Regions from separate parts of the Pseudoalteromonas sp. SWYJ118 genome, predicted to be linked through region 2. Evidence: predicted binding sites of a transcription regulator. Region 2 holds the regulator's gene; each other region holds the start of a gene.

Region 1 (6,319 bases), on a different contig from region 2:
TAAATGCTGGAGCAACAATAGAACCTAGCGAATGCCCAATGTAGGTAACGTCTTTACTATTAATAGTTGTATCGTTAATAAAGTTTAAGCCTAAACGAAGGCCTAATAAATCAGCAGCCGATTGACGTAAGCTATCACGTGCAACAAGTAATGAACTTAAGTTCATGTAACTAAGCACAGAACCCGTTGTTGCATTAAAGTCGTCTGTTCCATCACCATCAACATCTATTCCGCGCTCACCATGTCTTGGATGGTCAATAGCAACCGTTGCAAAGCCTTGAATAGAAAGCTGCGCAGTTAAAGCAAGCATACTTTCTTTTTGTGTTGTAATACCGTGCTGCATAATCACAACAGGCCATCCACCTTCAGGCATAGCGATAGGATCTAATTGTAACTGTGCACGGACACCATTAATTATCGGTAAAATAGGTTTAGTAACTTGCACTGGCACATTTGCCATGCTTTGTACTTTTGGAATTGAGTTGTATTTTGTTAAATGACGTGTGCTGTCTAGTCCTAAGTCACGTAATTGTCCGTCACTTAATGCAGAACATAAACCATCATTTTCACTAATAGGATCTGTCGGAAATGCATCGCCTGCAACGGCCTTATAACCAATTATTGCCACCGCGTTATCACACATACCTTGCCAATATGTATCACTTAAATCACTAATATCAGTACCCGTTGGCGTACCTAAATACATCGGTAACATAATGCTACCTTTTTGATATTGCACACCAGAGAAAGCAGCAGAGACTTCTACACCCTGAGAAGCAAATACTTGTTGTACATTTACCATAGGCTGTTCAGGAACTTGAAGCGCAGGAGTTGGTAACGCAGGCTGTTGCAAGCTTGCAGCTAGCAATTTTTTAATTGTCCCGAGTACCGGGCCTGCTGATTGAATAGTCATCGCACTAGAAAAAATAATATCTTCTTTTGCGATATCTCCTGAACTTACAACTACATTTTCGTAACTGTTAACAGCACCCTGCAAACCAAGTTGAGCTTCTGTAATTAATGGCGCTTCTTGTTTAACCAGCCCATAAGTAGAAGAAGGCTCAATAGAACGCCCTAATGAATCTTTAAGACCAGTAGTTAATACATTGATGTATGAGCTACCTGCCGTAAATGGTTTTAAAGGAATAATTGCAACGCCATCACCTGAAGCTTGAGTAACAAAGTCAACACCAAAAGTAAGCTCACCGACCAATTTACAAGCAGTACCGGCAGCTACAACTGAACATTCTGCATCAGTTAAACTTGCACCCATTACAACTTCAAAAATTCTTACTGTACCAGGGGTCCCAGCAGACGCTTCATCTAAACTCACATTTGGTGGGAATGTTAAATCGATTTTATAAGGAACCTGCGAAGACCAACCATCAAGTGCACCTAGTGCAAGTTGAGGGTTTGCATAAGCTGCGCGCGAAATAGACACATTGTTGTCATCTAATTCACCAGGAATATTAAGTGTACCGTCTTGAGTTCCACTCATTAATAAATCATTAGGTACCGATAAGATACCTGCTGCTGGATCAAATGTAACTGTTGCTGTTGGGATAACTGGTGCTGTGTCGTTCTTGACATCTGTTAACGTTTCTCCACCGCCACAACCTGCTAAAGCAGCTGTAACCGAGAGTGAAAGTAGCATTTTTTTCATATTGTTGGCTCCGCACGTATTTTATTTTTATAGTGTGTTTAATCAGTGTATTAAGTTAAAACAATGTAATCAGGTTATTAATGAGACATTAGACCAGTTAAACTTAACGTAAAGTTTCTATTTTCGCCACCTAATTTTACAATAAATTCGATTACTTCACGTTTCGCTATGTTAAAATCAAAAAAATTATATGAATTGGTACTTTTATGCACACATATCAAGCAGCTGAAAACGCACTTAAAGATAAAGTTATTTTAATAACAGGCGCCGGTGATGGTATTGGCCGAGTTGCAGCAATTACGTATGCAAAATACGGCGCTACAGTTATCTTATTAGGAAAAACAACTAATAAACTTGAATGTGTTTACGATGAAATTGTTAATGCTGGCTACCCTAAACCTGCAATAGTCCCTATGGATTTTAAAGGCGCAACGAAGCAAAACTACCGTGACCTTGCTGCAACAATCGAATATCAGTTTGGACGCCTTGATGGGTTGCTTAATAATGCAGGTATTTTAGGGTCGCTTGGTCCACTTGAACATTTTTGCTCATCTACGTTCGAAAACATAATGAAAGTAAACGTCACTGCACAAGCTATGATCACTAAAGCACTTTTTCCCGTTCTTCGTAAATCTGATAATGCATCGATAGTATTCACGTCATCAGGTGTAGGCCGCAAAGGTCGTGAATTTTGGGGGCCTTATGCCATCTCAAAATTTGCAGTAGAAGGTATGATGCAAACATGGGCATGTGAAGTAGGTAAAACGAATATTCGTATAAACTGTATTAATCCAGGTGCAACGCGTACATCTATGCGTGCAGCTGCATATCCTGGCGAAGATAGAGATACCCTTGCTACACCAGAGGATTTAATGCCAACCTACTTATACTTGATGAGCGATGATTCTAGTGAAGTGAATGGCAAATCGTTAGATGCTCAAGTAAAAAAGTAGTTTGGAGTTTAAATAGTTTAAACAACTCACATTAAAAAAGCCGCAATTAGCGGCTTTTTTGTGTTCAATAAATAACTAATTGATTATTTACGTTTAGTCGGCTTAACACGCTGATTGTGTTTTTTAACTGCTTTACGAATTTGGTTGATTTTAGCGCGTTTATCTTTGCGTTTTTCAGGCATAACAGAAAGCTTAGTTTGTGTTTCGCGGCCTAATTTAACGGTTTTACGCAAGTAGTTTACTGTTTCTAAATCATACTCCATCCAACCACCTTGTGGCACGCGCTTATCAAGCTCTAGTTTACCGTAACGAATACGAATAAGACGAGATACTTCCGCATCTTGAGACTGCCATAAACGACGAACTTCACGGTTACGCCCTTCATTTAACGTTACGTTAAACCAACGGTTAACGCCTTCGCCACCCATAGGGGTTACAGTCGTGAATTTGGCTGGACCATCTTCAAGCTCAACACCACGTAGTAAGTTTTTAACCGTCTCGTTGGTTACTTCACCAAATACACGTGCAGAGTATTCACGCTCTACTTCATAGCTTGGGTGCATTAAACGGTTTGCCAGTTCACCATCGTTTGTAAAAAGCATTAAACCCGATGTATTAACGTCTAGTCGACCAACCGCAATCCAGCGATCGCCATCAATACGAGGAAGTCGGTCAAATACAGTACGACGCCCTTCAGGATCTTTACGTGTGCTTAACTCACCTTCTGGTTTGTTATACATAATCACACGACAGATTCGGTCTGCTTTTTCTTCGATTTTTACACTGTGTCCGTCAACACGAATCAAATCGGTTTCTTCAACACGGTCACCTAACTTTGCCACTTTACCGTTTACACTAACGCGGTTTGCGTCAATGTATTTTTCCATTTCACGGCGTGAGCCTACGCCTGCACGGGCTAAGACTTTTTGTAACTTTTCACCTTGTATAATACTCATTCGGATGGTTCTCTCACAGAAGGATCGCTCAATAACTGGTTAATTTTACTTTGCTGCTCTGTTGGCAACGCAGGTAAATTTTCAAGTCCAGTTAACGAAAAATAATCTAAAAATTGCTTAGTAGTTGCATATAAAGCCGGCTTTCCCGGAACCTCTTTATGCCCTACCACTTTAACCCACTCTCTTTCGAGTAAGGTTTTAATAATATTCGAACCCGTAGTAACACCCCTTACTTGCTCAATTTCGCCGCGTGTAATGGGCTGCCTGTATGCAATAAGTGATAATGTTTCCAGTAAAGCACGCGAGTATTTTGGTGCGCGTTCTTGCCACAAGTTATTTAACCAAGGGCTTAAACTACTGCATGCCTGAAACCGATACCCACTACCAACTTCAACTAAGCGAATACCACGAGTTTGAAAATGCTCTTGTATTGTATCTATTGCGTCATTTATTCGTGCCATAGAAATAGCTAAATCTATTAATACGATGTCTTTAAGGTGGCGTTTACTAACAGGCTTATCTGCAACAAAAATAGCTGCTTCAATGATCTCAACTAGTTGTTCATCACTAATTCGCCGACCCGCCATACACACTCTTAACAAATAAAAATACACAGCCATCTATTATGACAGAACAACACCAAACTAGGAAAATATATCTATCAAATAACTAAATTTAAAACACAAAAAAGCCAGTGCCTAGCACTGGCTTTAATCTTACTTACTAAAATGGTAACTATTAGTTACTTTTAAAAGCTTCTAATGCATCATCTTCAGCTACTGCGTTACCGTATTTTTTAATGTAACCCATAAACTCGCTTTTACTGATGCGCTTATCTTGGTTTTTATCCATGTAACCAAAATGATTTGAAATATCATCATCGTTACCTTCAACTACCGAGATATAGCCATTGCTGTCGTTATCTAGACTTGCAAAGCTGCTTTCAATTTTATCGAATTTAGCAATTTCAGCTTTAAATGCCGACTCACTTACTTCAGAATCAGTGGCTACTTTGCCATTATTAAGCTTCATATAAGTGTTAAATTCTTTGCGGCTAATTTCGTTATCCATATTGGTATCAATATTTGAAAAATGGCCCCAAATGCTATCGTCATCAGCTTCAACTTTTGAGATGTAGCCATCGCTATCATTATCTAAACTTGCAAAGTCACTGTCTATTCTTTCAAGACCTTGATTAGATGAACAAGCCGCTAAGCTTAATGATGCTAAAATAGTGGCTGCTAATGTTAACTTTTTCATAAGACGTATCCTTCGTAATTAATTAAATGTCACTTTAACTAATACAAATCCAATGCCAATAATAGTTAACTTATAATAATCAATAACTTAATCTCGATCGGTATATTTATTAAACAGTTTCAATAAGTTAAGCTTGCAAGCTTTGCAAACAACCTTGTAATTTTTGCAAAAAAATACCCGGTAAAAACCAGGCATTTCAAATTTACTTATTATAGTTAAGCTAATAATTAGATTGCTGCGTTTTGGTAGCGTTTAACAAACTCAGTAACGTTTTGACCATTACATTTTAATGAGTTTAGGTTACCAATTTTTTGACGAACAGGTGCTAAACCTTGTTTTAAAGCCGTCATACATAATTGAGTTTCTTGTTGAGCGTCTTTTGCAAATACTTCTACTTTCTCAACTGATGCGTTGCTTAATGTCGTTTTTTTAGCAATATCACGAATATCTTCACCATTACATAAAATGCTTTTAGAAAAACGAGATAGGTAAACACCGTGCTGGGCAGCTTCTTTACGAGCAACGCTAAAGCCTTCGTTTGCACTTAGTACACATAACTTAGACTCAATTTTGTTATCTTGGCTAAAGTAAGTATTGCTTTGAGCTGACGCAGTTGCAGATGCTAGTAAAGCAGTGGCTAAAAGTAGTTGAGTTTTCATGAGAGATCCTATTTGAACGAGCTAAACAAGTGAATTTCGCGCATTATATATTCAATAAAGTTAAGTTCAATTGAATTTTTTATTTATTTAAATAATTAATATTGTATTCACAATGTTTAAACTTTACCCATCATTTGATCAACATTTGCGCAGCTATTATCTCAATTCAGTCATGTTATGTGCGCGTATTTACTGATACAATTTAATCTATTAAATAGAACCAATTTTAAGGTAAATTTTATGAAAGTGATTTCTTTCAATATCAATGGTCTGCGTGCTCGTCTTCACCAATTACAAGCAATTATCGACAAACATCAACCAGACGTTATTGGCTTGCAAGAGATTAAAGTTCACGACGAAGCATTCCCATTAGAAGATGTTCAAAAAATGGGATATCACGTCTACTTTCATGGTCAAAAAGCGCATTATGGCGTAGCTATGTTATGCAAAAAAGAGCCTAAATCGGTCTTAAAAGGTTTTGCCACCGATACAGATGAATCGCAAAAACGCATGATAAGCGTCACTGTTGAACAAGAAAACGGTCGCGACCTTACTGTCATGAATGGCTATTTCCCACAAGGTGATAATATTAATCACGAAACTAAATTCCCTTATAAACGTCAATTTTATAAAGATTTAATGACACACCTTGAAACCAATCACACACCCGATCAAGACGTCATCGTTATGGGTGATATCAACATATCACCTACCGATTTAGATATTGGTATTGGCGAAGTAAATGCTAAACGTTGGTTAAAAACGGGTAAATGTTCTTTTCAACCGGTAGAGCGTGAATGGCTTGCAACATTACTTAATTGGGGTTTT
Region 2 (6,319 bases):
AACACCGTTTAACGCGCCAATAGCAAGCTCTTTCATCATCAAGAAACGTTGGTTTGTTTGATTTATATGACCTACCGCAATACCACGAATAACAAGCGTTAATGATTGGCTACCTGCAACACCGCCCATAGAAGGGACAATACCGTTAAGTACAGCTAAAATAGGTAAAACATCTAAAGTGCCTTCAAAAAAGCTAGCTACAAAAGCAGCTGCAAGTGCAGTTAGTAAGTTGACACCTAACCAAACTGAGCGTTTTTTAGAGCTTTTTAGTACTGGCGCAAAGGTATCTTCTTCATCATCAAGGCCGGCTAAGCCCAATAAACTATGCTCAGCATCTTCGCGGATTACGTCAACGATGTCATCGATAGTGACACGGCCAAGGAGCTGATCGTTATCATCGACTACGGGGGCCGATATCCAATTATGACGTTCAAATAATTGCGCGACTTCACTTTCATCCATTGAGATTGGAATGGATTCACAATCTTCATCCATTAAATCGCGAACAATCTTTTCTGGCGGGTTAGTTAATAATGTACTCAGCGATAAAGCGCCTATAAAGCAGTTATGCTTATCAACAACGTACAAGTCATCGGTACCTTCTGGTAACTCGCCACGTAGCCTAATATACCTAAGTACAACATCAAGCGTAACGTCAGGGCGAATGGTCACCGTATCGGTGTTCATTAGCGCGCCAGCAGAACGCTCTTGATACGAAAGTGCTTGTGTTGCACGTTCACGGTCTTGAATGTCCATCGCGCTAACAACGTCTTTATAAACGGTGTCCGGCAGACTACGTAATACTTCACCTAAGTCATCGTGGCCCATATCTTCTGTTGCGGCTGCAATGTGCTTAGGTTCCATTTGGGCAATAATGCCTAAACGAACATCTTCTGATAGTTCTTCAAGAACATCGCCTTGCACATCAGGATCAACCAACTGCCAAAGGAGTCGGCGAATTTTATGCGGTGATGATTCTAATAATAATGCGGTATCACAAGGAGCTGTTTTTGCGAGCATGCGCCTAACTTGAACAAATTGACCACTATTGAGTGACTTAGTCACCTGTTTTAGTTGCTGTAGTGGGTAATCTTGTTCAAAAGCTTCAGGCATTGGCGTCCTTTATAAATTTTTATATTATTTTATGGGGAGAGGTGAGTTAACTGGCGTCACTAACCGTATTTATTTTATATATCTGTTTTAGTTGGGGCATTAGTAATGCGAGCATTATTTTTATAACTGTTTATTCTTGTTCATTAAAACGTTGTGCTATTAATTCTCCAACAGCATGTAAAGCTTGCTCAGAATCGGGGCCTTTGCATACAACTTTTACTTCTTTGCCTTGGCTACTTTCAAGTAACATTAGTGCAAGTACGCTATCGCCTGCGGCTTCTTTGTCATCTTGAAATAATGTAATTGTCGCATCAAACTGCACTGCCAATTGGGCAAGCACGGTGGCTGCTCTGGCGTGCAATCCTAATTTGTTTTTTATTAAAAAAGTGTCTTCACAATGCATAACTTACTCTACTTAAGCTGAACAGGTGATTATTCAGCTATATTATTTTTCTTGTTCGCGATGGCGAATTTTCACATTGGGATGTGTCATTGCAAAACTTTCACCGATAGTTTGCGCTAAATATACAGAGCGGTGTTGCCCGCCTGTACACCCAATGGCAATGGTTAAATAACTGCGGTTATTTCGCTCTAAGTGCGGTAACCACGTTTGTACAAATGTTTGAATTTGCCATGTGAATTTTTGCACTATGCTGTGATTGGCCAAATAATCTTTAACAGGTTGATCTAACCCATTTAAAGGTTTTAATTCAGGTTCCCAATGTGGATTGGGTAAAAAGCGTGCATCAAATACGTAATCTGCTTCTTTTGGTATACCGTATTTAAAACCAAACGATTCAAACGTGACAATCAGTTGCTTATCTTTTTTACCTAAAATCTTTTCACGAATAGATTCAGCAAGTTGATGAACGCTTAAATCAGTTGTATCTATCATAAAGTCGGCGCGGGTGATTAATACATCAAGTAATTCTTTTTCTTTTTTGATGGCTAAATCAAGAGGCAACGAGTCAATTGATAGTGGGTGTAATCTACGAGTTTCAGAAAAACGTTTGATCAATGTTTGATCGTCGCTATCTAAATAAAATAACGTAGGTTTTGCAAAGCCAGGCAAGTATTCAAGAATATCGTTAAATTCATCTTGTTGTTTAGGGATGTTACGCACATCAATGCTAACAGCAATTTTATCATAGCTATCAGACACACTGCGAACTAATGAAGGAAGCAAGTTAACTGGAATATTATCTACGCAATAATAACCTAAATCTTCTACAACGCGTAAAGCAACCGACTTTCCAGAACCAGAACGGCCGCTTATGATAATTAACTCCATTTAACACCCTTTATAAAACTATGATTGATTGACAATAACTTGGTAAAGCTCAGTATCTGATTTTGCACTGCGTAACTGTTTACAAAAATCTTTGTTGTTTAGTTTATCAGCAATGGTTGCTAGAGTCTTTAAGTGCTGCTGGTTATCGCCATCTGGTACGATGAGTGCGACGAAAATATCAACAGGGCGATTATCGATCGCATCAAAATTTATTGGAGTTTCGCTAACGAGTACTAAAGCCAAAGGCTCTTCTGCACCGCTCATTCTTCCATGAGGAATGGCAATGCCACGCCCTATACCTGTACTACCCAATTTTTCTCTGCTCATTAAAGCATTAAGAATATCTTGTTGCGGTAAATACGGAAGTTTGTCGTGAGCAAGTTCGCTAATGAACTCTAAAATTCTTTTTTTGCTATTAAAAAGGACCGCAGCTTTGCTGCAGTCCTGGCATATAAGTGAGCTTAATTTCATCATATTAGTGTCGAGCAAGCTTCTCTTTGTGTTTAATTACTTGTCGATCGAGCTTGTCGATCAACGAGTCAATGGCGGCATACATATCTTGATGTTCTGTAGAGGCAAATAGCTCAGCACCGCTTACGTGTATGGTGGCTTCTGCTTTTTGATTTAATTTTTCTACATCGAGAATGACATGAACATTATTAATATGATCAGAGTGTCTTTCTAGCTTCGCAAATTTGGTATTAATATAGTCTCTTAGTGAATCGGTTAATTCTACGTGACGACCAGTTAAGTTTAGTTGCATAAGCATTACCCTCTTTTTTTTGCGTCTTAAATCAAACTTTTACGCTGATTTGACGGTGGAATAGCCAGAGATTCGCGGTATTTTGCGATTGTACGTCTCGCTACTTTAATTCCTTGCTCAGCCAATATATCCGCTATTTTGCTATCACTCAATGGTTTTGCTGAGTTTTCTGCTGCGATTAATTTTCGGATAAGCGCACGGATTGCTGTAGATGAACATTCACCACCGTTTTCGGTGCTTACATGGCTTGAGAAAAAATATTTAAGCTCAAATATACCACGGGGTGTGTGCATATACTTTTGGGTTGTTACGCGCGAAATTGTTGATTCGTGCATTTCTACCATTTCAGCAACATCATTTAAAACCATTGGTTTCATGGCTTCAGGACCGTGTTCAAAAAAGCCTTGTTGTTGCTTAACAATACAATTTGTCACTTTTAATAGCGTGTCGTTTCTACTTTCTAAGCTTTTAATAAACCATTTAGCTTCTTGTAAATGCGAGCGAATAAACTGGCTGTCACCACTGGATTTTACAGTGCGAGACATTGCCGCGTATTGGCTATTAACACGAATTTTAGGCATGCTGTCTGGGTTTAACTCAACAACCCAGCGGCCTTTAATTTTTTTAACTGACACATCAGGAATAACATACTCAGATTCTTCTCTTACAATAGTATCTGCAGGTTTAGGGCTAAGAGTATGTATTAATGTCATTACTTCCTTAAGCTCTTCTTCTTTGAGCTTAGTTTTCTTCATTAATGTACGATAGTCACGAGCAGCTAATAAATCAATATGCTCGGTTAAAATCATTTTTGTTTCATTAATGTAAGGTGTTTCTTTATCAAACTGGTTAAGCTGAATACACAAACACTCTTGTAAACTACGTGCAGCAATACCAACAGGATCAAACAGTTGGATGCGTTTTAATACAGCTTCAATTTCATCAAGTTCGACTTCGTTATCATCTTCGTTTTCTTGATTAAAGCTTTCTAAAATCTCTTCGCAGCTTAGTGTTAAAATACCTGAATCATCGACGGCTTCTACAATAGCAATAGCAATAGCTTCGTCTGTAGGGCTAAATGGCGTTAGTTGTAACTGCCACATTAAATACTCATGGAGCGTTTCAGTAGAGGCGCCTTGGTATATTGATTCGTCTTCAGGCATCGGACCCGATGATGCTGCTGGGGCGGCACTCATGTACTCATCCCAACTAACATCCATAGCCATGTCGTCACTTAGCGTGTCTTTTGCAAGTGCTTCACCACTATCTTGTTCGTATTCGCTTGGAGCATCATCGGCAGATGCGCTAACAGTTATGTCATCTGTATCTGCTTTTTGCTCGTTTTTACCTGCAGCGTCTTCTGAATAGTCTGCTTCTTCAACCTCTAATAGCGGGTTGCTGTCGAGAGCTTCTTGTATTTCTTGCTGGAGATCCAATGTACTGAGTTGCAACAAACGAATAGCTTGTTGCAGCTGTGGAGTCATTGTAAGTTGCTGGCCCATGCGCAGCTGTAGTGATTGCCTCATGTATCTCTAACAATCCTTTTATGTTGTTATAATTAATACTAGCAGATGCTTAAAGACATGGCGTAAATGTTACAGCCTAAATTGCTCGCCTAAGTAAACATCGCGTACTGTTTTATCATTTAATACGTGTTCTGGAGTACCTGATGCAATCAGCTCCCCATGAGAAACAATGTAGGCTTTTTCACAAACATCAAGGGTTTCTCTTACGTTATGATCGGTAATTAATACACCAATCCCACGATTTTTAAGATGTTCTATTATTTTCTTTATGTCTAATACCGAAATCGGGTCAACACCTGCAAATGGTTCATCCAGTAATATAAATTTAGGATCTGCTGCCAGCGCACGTGCTATTTCAACACGACGACGTTCGCCACCCGACAATGCCATACCTTGGCTATCACGAATGTGTTGTATGCTAAATTCATCTAATAATTTATCGAGAGTGTCTTCTCTAGCTTGTTTATTTAACTCTTTGCGCGTTTCTAAAATGGCCATTAAGTTTTGATAAACAGTCAGCTTTCTGAATATTGAAGACTCTTGCGGTAAGTAGCCAATGCCTAATCTAGCACGACTATGCATAGGTAAAAGAGTAATATCGTTATCGTCTATCGATATTTTACCTTTGTCGCTAGGTACAAGTCCTACTATCATATAAAACGTGGTAGTTTTACCTGCGCCGTTAGGGCCAAGTAAGCCAACAATACTGCCAGCTTTGACTTCAAGGCCGACGTTTTTTACAACTTCACGGCCTTTATAGCTCTTTGCTAATAGCTCTGCTTTTAATGTGCTCATGGTTGACCTTTGTCGCTTTTTTTACTTTTTTTAGTCTCGATTGGTACTAAAATTGTGTGAACGCGGTCAGTTGAGTTTTCATCTTTTTCGGCACTGATTAGCTGCTGCTCTATATCGTAGGTAATGCTTTTAGCATTTATTTTTTGTCCCGCTTGCGATACTTGTGCATTACCAACAAGCGTTAAAAAACGCTTAGATACATCATAACGTACTTCGTCAGCACTGGCGCTCATAGTCGTGCCATCTGATTGCTTTTCTTCAAAGTGCGCAGGGCTACCTGTAGCAATTAATAATTGTTTATTATCGCCAAGTTCATCGCGTTTATGTACTTCTAAGCGGTCGGCTGTGATACGGCGGTTACCGTGAATAATTTCAACGTTTTTCTCAAAAATCCCGACATTAGCTTTTAATTGACCTTCTTGCTTATCGGCGCTTATTGAAATTTGATTTGCAGCCGGTTGCGTGTTTTGCTCTGCAGCACTACTATTAAACGCTAGTATAAGTGTAGGAATAATAAGTGATTTTAATATTTTATTGGTCATAATATATGGTTCGCGTATGGTTAATTAGTTTTATCACTTCGGTTTTTAAGTCGGCTTCTAGGCCTTTACCAGTGATTTTTAAATTGGGTCCAGTGATGATAACGGGTTGCTCCGAACGCATTGTTAATAGCTTTATATCTACCTGAATATTATCAGCATTGATTTTGTCTATCATGGCGTTATCGGTTAAGTTTTTGGCAACCACATTGCCTTCTAAAATTAATTGTTTGTCTTCGTATAATGTTGCTTCGTCTGCATTTATTTGCCACGTTTGCTTTTCGTTATATAA
Region 3 (6,319 bases), 340 kb from region 2:
TCGGTAGTCAAGGATAAAAATTATGAGTTTATATAATGTTTTCGATATTGCAGGTTCGGGTATGAGCGCACAAAACGTTCGCTTAAATACTACAGCTAGTAATATTTCTAATGCTAATACCATTAGTTCATCTCAAGACAAAACGTACCGAGCGCGCCAACCTGTATTTGCGGCTGAGCTAACAAAGGCTTCAGCATCAGTAAGTAACCAACAGGGCTCCGCAGTTGGTGTGAAAGTTTTGGGCATTGTTGAAAGTAATGCACCATTACAAATTGAATATAACCCAAACCATCCAAGTGCGGATGAAAATGGCTATATCTATAAACCCAACGTCAATGTTGTAGAGGAGATGGCAAATATGATTTCTGCCTCTCGTTCTTACCAAACAAACGTGCAAGTTGCTGATGCAGCAAAGCAAATGCTAAGTAAAACACTGTTGCTAGGGCAGCGGTAACCGAGGGTAGGTTATGAGTAACGATATTAGTACATCTTCATCCTATTTAGACTCTATACGCTGGCAAGAATCGCAAGTAGCGACCAGTGATAATGAGAGTGATGCGTTAACACAAGAAGACTTTTTCTCTTTGTTAACTCAGCAATTATCGTTTCAGGATCCCAGTAACCCTGCGGATAACGATCAAATGATTGCGCAAATGACTAGTTTCACAATGGCGCAAGGCATCAGCGATTTAAATTCAAATTTTGATAGCTTAGCGTCATCTATGACATCAAATTCAGCATTGCAAGCATCAACACTTGTTGGCAAGCAAGCTTTACTTGAGTCAAACACCCTGGATTTAAATGAAACGGGTGATGCCAGAGGCTCTGCAGTGGCAGAAGAAGCCGTTGATAACTTAAAAATTAAAGTGACAGATGCATCAGGTCAGCTAGTGAGAACTATTGATATGGGTTCTCAATCAGCAGGTGCAGTACGTTTTGCGTGGGATGGCAAAAATGAAGCCGGTGAGCGTTTACCTGAAGGTGAATACTCAGTAACCGCCGAAGGAAGTACTGACGGCGAATTTTCAAGCTTGCCCATTGCTACATTCAAGAACATTGAAAGCGTTAATATTAATGGCTCAAGTGGCATTATTATTAACACTAAAGAAGGTGCGGTTAGGCTGACAGATGTAGCAGAAATCGCGTAATAAATTTTAGTATTTTTCGCCTGCTAGCAGGCCACAGACTAACAGGTTAGAGGTGAATTATGAGCTTCAATATTGCATTAACCGGCCTTGCTGCCGCGCAAAAAGATTTAGACGTAACGGCAAATAATATTGCAAACGTTAATACCACAGGTTTTAAAGAGTCACGCGCTGAGTTTGCCGATGTTTACGCTTCATCAGTGTTTAGCTCTGGTAAGACTAAAAATGGTGACGGTGTGCAAACAACCATGGTTGCGCAGCAGTTTCACCAAGGCTCACTACAATTTACAAATAACTCACTTGATTTAGCAATCACTGGTGAAGGTTATTTTGCGATGACCGACGATTTATCTTCGCAAGATTTAACATATACACGTGCGGGTGCATTTAAGCTTAACCAAGATAACTTTATGGTTGACGCAAAAGGTAACTTTTTACAAGCATTCCCTGTTGACTCATCTACAGGTGATACAACGTCGGTAAGTTTGAGCACAACTGATCCAATTCAAATCCCTGATTCGTCTGGTTCACCTCGCGCAACAGAAAATGTATTTTTGTCGTTTAACTTAGATGCAACGGCGGATCCAACAGGTCTAGATTTTGACCCTACGTCTAGTGGTACTTATAACTCATCTACGTCAACAACGGTATATGATTCATTAGGTGAACCACATATTTTACAATACTTTTTTGCTAAAGAAGATGATGCCGCAGCAGGTGGTACAGATAACAGTTGGGAAGTATACGCAACACTCGATGGCAAAGTAGTTGATGGCACAACTGGTGGAGAACAAACCGCGCCTTATACACCACTTACCACCCTTGGTTTTAACTCAAGTGGTTTACCATCAACAACAGGTGGTGTGGCAAATACAAATACAACTACTTTTGATGAAATACTACTACCAGCGGGTTCTGGTGCTGGTTTATCAACATTACTAGACAATGGTGCAACTTTCCCAGGTACTGGTATTGAGCTTAACTGGCGCGATGAAAATAACACGGCAGGACGTATCCCAACTCAGTATTCAAGTGGTTTTGAAGTAAAAGCACTCGATCAAGATGGCTCAACGGTTGGTCGTTTAGCCGGAATTGATATAGGAACAGACGGTAAAATTGTCGCTTCTTACAGTAATGGTGACTCAACATTCCTAGGCCAAGTGGCTATGGTACGTTTTCCAAATTCACAAGGGTTATCACAAGTGGGTGATACAAGCTGGAAGCAAAGTATTGATTCAGGTGAACCTGTAGCGGGTGAAGCTGGTTCGGGTACATTTGGTGGAATTAACTCATCAGCGCTTGAGCAATCAAATACAAACCTTACTAATGAACTCGTAGACTTAATTACTGCACAGCGTAATTACCAAGCAAACTCACGTGCGCTTGAGGTTAACTCAACTATTCAGCAAAGTATTTTGCAGATTCGATAAGCTAAACCCCATTAAATATATTAGGCTGCATTTTTGCAGCCTTTTTTATAAGTCCTCTTTGTAAACCCTTCTAAATACCTCTCAATGTTGCGTCAAATTTAATCTGGCACCTATTTTGCATTTATAAGTTCAGAGATTTTTTATGTGAGTCGATACTATGGACAAAATGGTCTACATTGCGGCCTCTGGCGCTAAGCAAAGCCTACAAGGGCTTGCTTTAAAAGCCAATAATTTGGCAAATGCAAATACAACGGGTTTTAAAGCCGACTTTGCGCAAGCACGTTCTATGCAAGCGTTTGGCGAAGGTTTGCCTACACGTGTATTTTCAATGCAAGAGCGTCCGGGTTCAAACATGGTATCGGGTGGCATTGTTCAAACCGGGCGAGACTTAGATATCGCAATGAGCGATAACGCATGGCTTGCTGTGCAAGATGCCTCAGGCAATGAAGCTTACACAAAAGTGGGTACGTTAAACGTTACTGCTCAAGGCATGCTCGTAACCAGCCATGGTCGTCAAGTTATTGGCGAAGGGGGGCCTGTTATTTTACCCGTCCCAGTCGAAAAAATAGGGTTTAGCCAAGATGGCGCTATTCAAGTTCGACCACAAGGCGCCCCCGCTAACTTTTTAGAAGAAATAGACACGCTTAGAGTGGTAGAAGCAAATAGCTCACAGCTCGAAAAAGGTAACGATGGTTTATTTAGACCAAAAGCAAATGTAACAGTAGATACCTCTGCCAATGTAAAAGTTTTAAGTGGTTCGCTTGAAATGTCGAATGTGAACCCAGTTCACGAAATGGTCGACATGATAAGCCACCAGCGCCAATTTGAATTACAAGTGAAATTAATGAAAACAGCTGAAGAAATTGACGAGCGTCAAGATCAGTTATTACGCATAGTTTAACTTTAAAATGAGGACACGATTATGAATCCAGCATTGTGGATCAGTAAAACTGGGCTAGACGCTCAACAAACCGATATATCGGTTATCTCAAATAATTTAGCGAATGCGAGTACCGTAGGTTACAAAAAAAGCCGCGCTATATTTGAAGATTTACTTTATCAAAATATTAATCAACCAGGTGGTCGTTCATCGCAAGATACCGAAATGCCATCGGGCTTAATGTTAGGTGCGGGTGCTAAAGTTGTAGCTAACCAAAAAGAGTTTACGCAAGGCAACATGTTGACCACCGAAAATTCACTAGATTGGATGATTTCTGGTGAAGGTTTTTTTGAAGTACTGCAACCAGATGGCAATATTGCTTACTCGCGCAATGGTCAGTTTACTACCGATGGCGATGGACGAATTGTAACATCGGGCGCAGGTTACGTTATTCAGCCAGAAATGAATGTACCTGATGACGCGCAATCAATTACGGTTTCGCAAGACGGCGAAGTATCTGTACGTGTTGCAGGCCAAGCCGATAACGTGGTCATTGGTCAGCTTACTATTAGTGATTTTATTAATCCGTCGGGCCTTGAGCCAATTGGTCAAAACCTTTATACCGAAACCGCTGTAAGTGGTGCGCCGGTACAAGGTAATCCTGGTGTTGAAGGGTTAGGTAGCATTATTCAAGGCTCACTCGAAACTTCAAACGTAAATGTAACTGAAGAGCTCGTAAACCTAATTGAAACTCAGCGTATTTACGAAATGAACTCAAAAGTAATTTCGGCCGTTGACGAAATGATGAGTTATATCAATCAACAGCTTTAATAGAGTAGGGGGAATTATGCGTAATATTATTTTATTTACAGCGGGCACATTATTTTTAAGTGGCTGTATGTCTACGCAAAATAGTGAAGTAGTGCAGGACGACCCTTACTACGCACCTATGTACCCCGAGCCTATTTTAGAGCCGCTGGTAGCCACAGGTTCATTGTTTAATACTCATACATCAAACGACTTATATTCTGATAAAAAAGCGCTACGTACTGGCGATATAATTACGGTTAAATTGCAAGAGTCTACTCAAGCAACAAAAGCCGCTAAAACAGAAACAGACAAAGAAACCGACGCAAGCTTAGACCCAGTGATTGGCTTAGGTGGTCTACCTGTAAATATAGGTGGCGATAGTATTCAGTTTGGCATTGGTAGCGATTCGTCGTTTACGGGCGATTCAAAATCAAACCAATCAAACAGCTTAGTGGGCGATATTTCGGTTAATGTAATGCGCGTTTTACCTAATGGTAACTTAGTTATTCGCGGCGAAAAATGGCTAACGCTTAATACCGGTGAAGAGTTTATTCGTTTAGAAGGGCTAGTACGCCCTCAAGACGTAAGCGCCGATAATACGGTTGAATCAAACCGCATTGCTAATGCACGTATTCAATACTCAGGTAAAGGGCAAACGCAAGAAGCGCAAAGTCCTGGTTGGCTTACACGTTTCTTTAGCAGTTCGCTGTTTCCATTTTAGAGGGTAACAACATGAATAGCCTTAAAGCTTTATGTTTAGTTGTGTTATTAGGTTGGCAGTTTACTGCCAGTGCTGAGCGCATAAAAGATGTGTCTATGGTTGAAGGCGTACGCTCTAACCAATTAGTTGGTTATGGCTTAGTGGTTGGTTTACCAGGCACTGGCGAGCAAAACTCATACACACAACAAAGTTTTAGAGGCATGTTGAACAGCTTTGGTATTACGCTGCCTTCAACTCAAAGTCCTAAAATTAAAAATGTTGCCGCTGTTGCTGTGCATGCAGAGTTACCCGCATTTAGAAAGCCCGGGCAAACAATAGATATTACGGTTTCTTCTATTGGTAGTGCAGGCAGTTTACGTGGCGGTACTTTACTACAAACTTTTTTAAAGGGTGTAGACGGTAACGTGTACGCTATTGCACAAGGTAGCTTAATTGTCGGTGGCTTAGGTGCACAAGGCCTTGATGGTAGTAAGGTTGTAATTAACACCCCTACAGTTGGTCGTATACCAAATGGCGCAACAGTTGAACGCACTGTAGAAAGCCCATTTATGCAAGGCGATTACATTACCTTCAACCTAAACCGCCCAGACTTTACAACGGCAAAACGCCTAGAAAAAACAATTAATGACTTAGTTGGCCCAAATAGCGCACAAGCAATTGATTCTGTTTCTATTCGTGTTATAGCACCACGCGATGCATCTCAGCGTGTATCGTATTTATCAACACTCGAAAACTTAGAATTTAAGCCCGCTGACATGGCCGCTAAAATTATAGTTAACTCGCGCACCGGTACAATTGTCATTGGCAAAAACGTTAAGCTTCAGCCTGCGGCTATAACTCATGGTGGCTTAACAGTAACAATTGCAGAGCAACAAAATGTGTCACAACCAAACCCGCTAGCAAACGGTGATACAGTTGTTACACAGCAAAGTATTATTGATGTAAATCAAGACGACTCGCGCGCCTTTGTATTTAATCCAGGTGTAAGCCTTGACGATTTAGTTCGCGCAATTAACGAAGTAGGCGCAGCGCCTGGTGACTTAATGGCTATTTTAGAAGCACTAAAAGAAGCCGGCGCAATTAACGGACAGTTAGTTGTTATATAAATAACCCAAGCCAATAAATAACGTATTACTTAAGCCCTAGATATAGGGCTTTTTATTTACAGCAACTTAAGTTTATTATTTTTATCTTCCTCGTTTTATCGGTAGTGGCTCAATTTTTGCATTTTTAACTGCATTATTCATTTTGTGTCAAAAAGCCGATGGAAACTAATCACCTCGATAAACAAAACTTTTTTGATTTAGGCAACTTAGATTTACTTCGTAAAGAA

What was found. The regulator sigma-54, encoded in region 2, starts transcription at its own class of promoters, with help from an activator protein. The targets are predictions, from matches to a motif close to GTTGGCACGNNNNTNGNNT.
Region 1: the regulator sigma-54 is predicted to act here: its motif matches at 4,874-4,892, upstream of I6F48_RS14880 (EF-hand domain-containing protein).
Region 3: the regulator sigma-54 is predicted to act here: its motif matches at 2,678-2,696, upstream of I6F48_RS02080 (flagellar basal body rod protein FlgF).

Annotation. Positions count from the first base shown of each region.
Region 1 covers NZ_JADYXC010000017.1:930-7,248, forward strand. Annotated here, with positions in the region: gene I6F48_RS14860 (VolA/Pla-1 family phospholipase) at 1-1,663, opposite strand, end outside; gene I6F48_RS14865 (YciK family oxidoreductase) at 1,870-2,616, shown strand; gene rluB (23S rRNA pseudouridine(2605) synthase RluB) at 2,700-3,572, opposite strand; gene scpB (SMC-Scp complex subunit ScpB) at 3,569-4,159, opposite strand; gene I6F48_RS14880 (EF-hand domain-containing protein) at 4,311-4,832, opposite strand; gene I6F48_RS14885 (hypothetical protein) at 5,060-5,491, opposite strand; gene xthA (exodeoxyribonuclease III) at 5,732-6,319, shown strand, end outside.
Region 2 covers NZ_JADYXC010000001.1:102,305-108,623, forward strand. Annotated here, with positions in the region: gene mgtE (magnesium transporter) at 1-1,113, opposite strand, end outside; gene I6F48_RS00530 (HPr family phosphocarrier protein) at 1,244-1,516, opposite strand; gene rapZ (RNase adapter RapZ) at 1,559-2,404, opposite strand; gene ptsN (PTS IIA-like nitrogen regulatory protein PtsN) at 2,423-2,875, opposite strand; gene hpf (ribosome hibernation promoting factor) at 2,880-3,167, opposite strand; gene I6F48_RS00550 (RNA polymerase factor sigma-54) at 3,194-4,693, opposite strand; gene lptB (LPS export ABC transporter ATP-binding protein) at 4,763-5,488, opposite strand; gene lptA (lipopolysaccharide transport periplasmic protein LptA) at 5,485-6,030, opposite strand; gene lptC (LPS export ABC transporter periplasmic protein LptC) at 6,020-6,319, opposite strand, start outside.
Region 3 covers NZ_JADYXC010000001.1:446,128-452,446, forward strand. Annotated here, with positions in the region: gene flgB (flagellar basal body rod protein FlgB) at 1-17, shown strand, start outside; gene flgC (flagellar basal body rod protein FlgC) at 23-454, shown strand; gene I6F48_RS02070 (flagellar hook assembly protein FlgD) at 468-1,148, shown strand; gene flgE (flagellar hook protein FlgE) at 1,208-2,575, shown strand; gene I6F48_RS02080 (flagellar basal body rod protein FlgF) at 2,733-3,476, shown strand; gene flgG (flagellar basal-body rod protein FlgG) at 3,498-4,286, shown strand; gene flgH (flagellar basal body L-ring protein FlgH) at 4,303-4,986, shown strand; gene I6F48_RS02095 (flagellar basal body P-ring protein FlgI) at 4,998-6,092, shown strand; gene flgJ (flagellar assembly peptidoglycan hydrolase FlgJ) at 6,251-6,319, shown strand, end outside.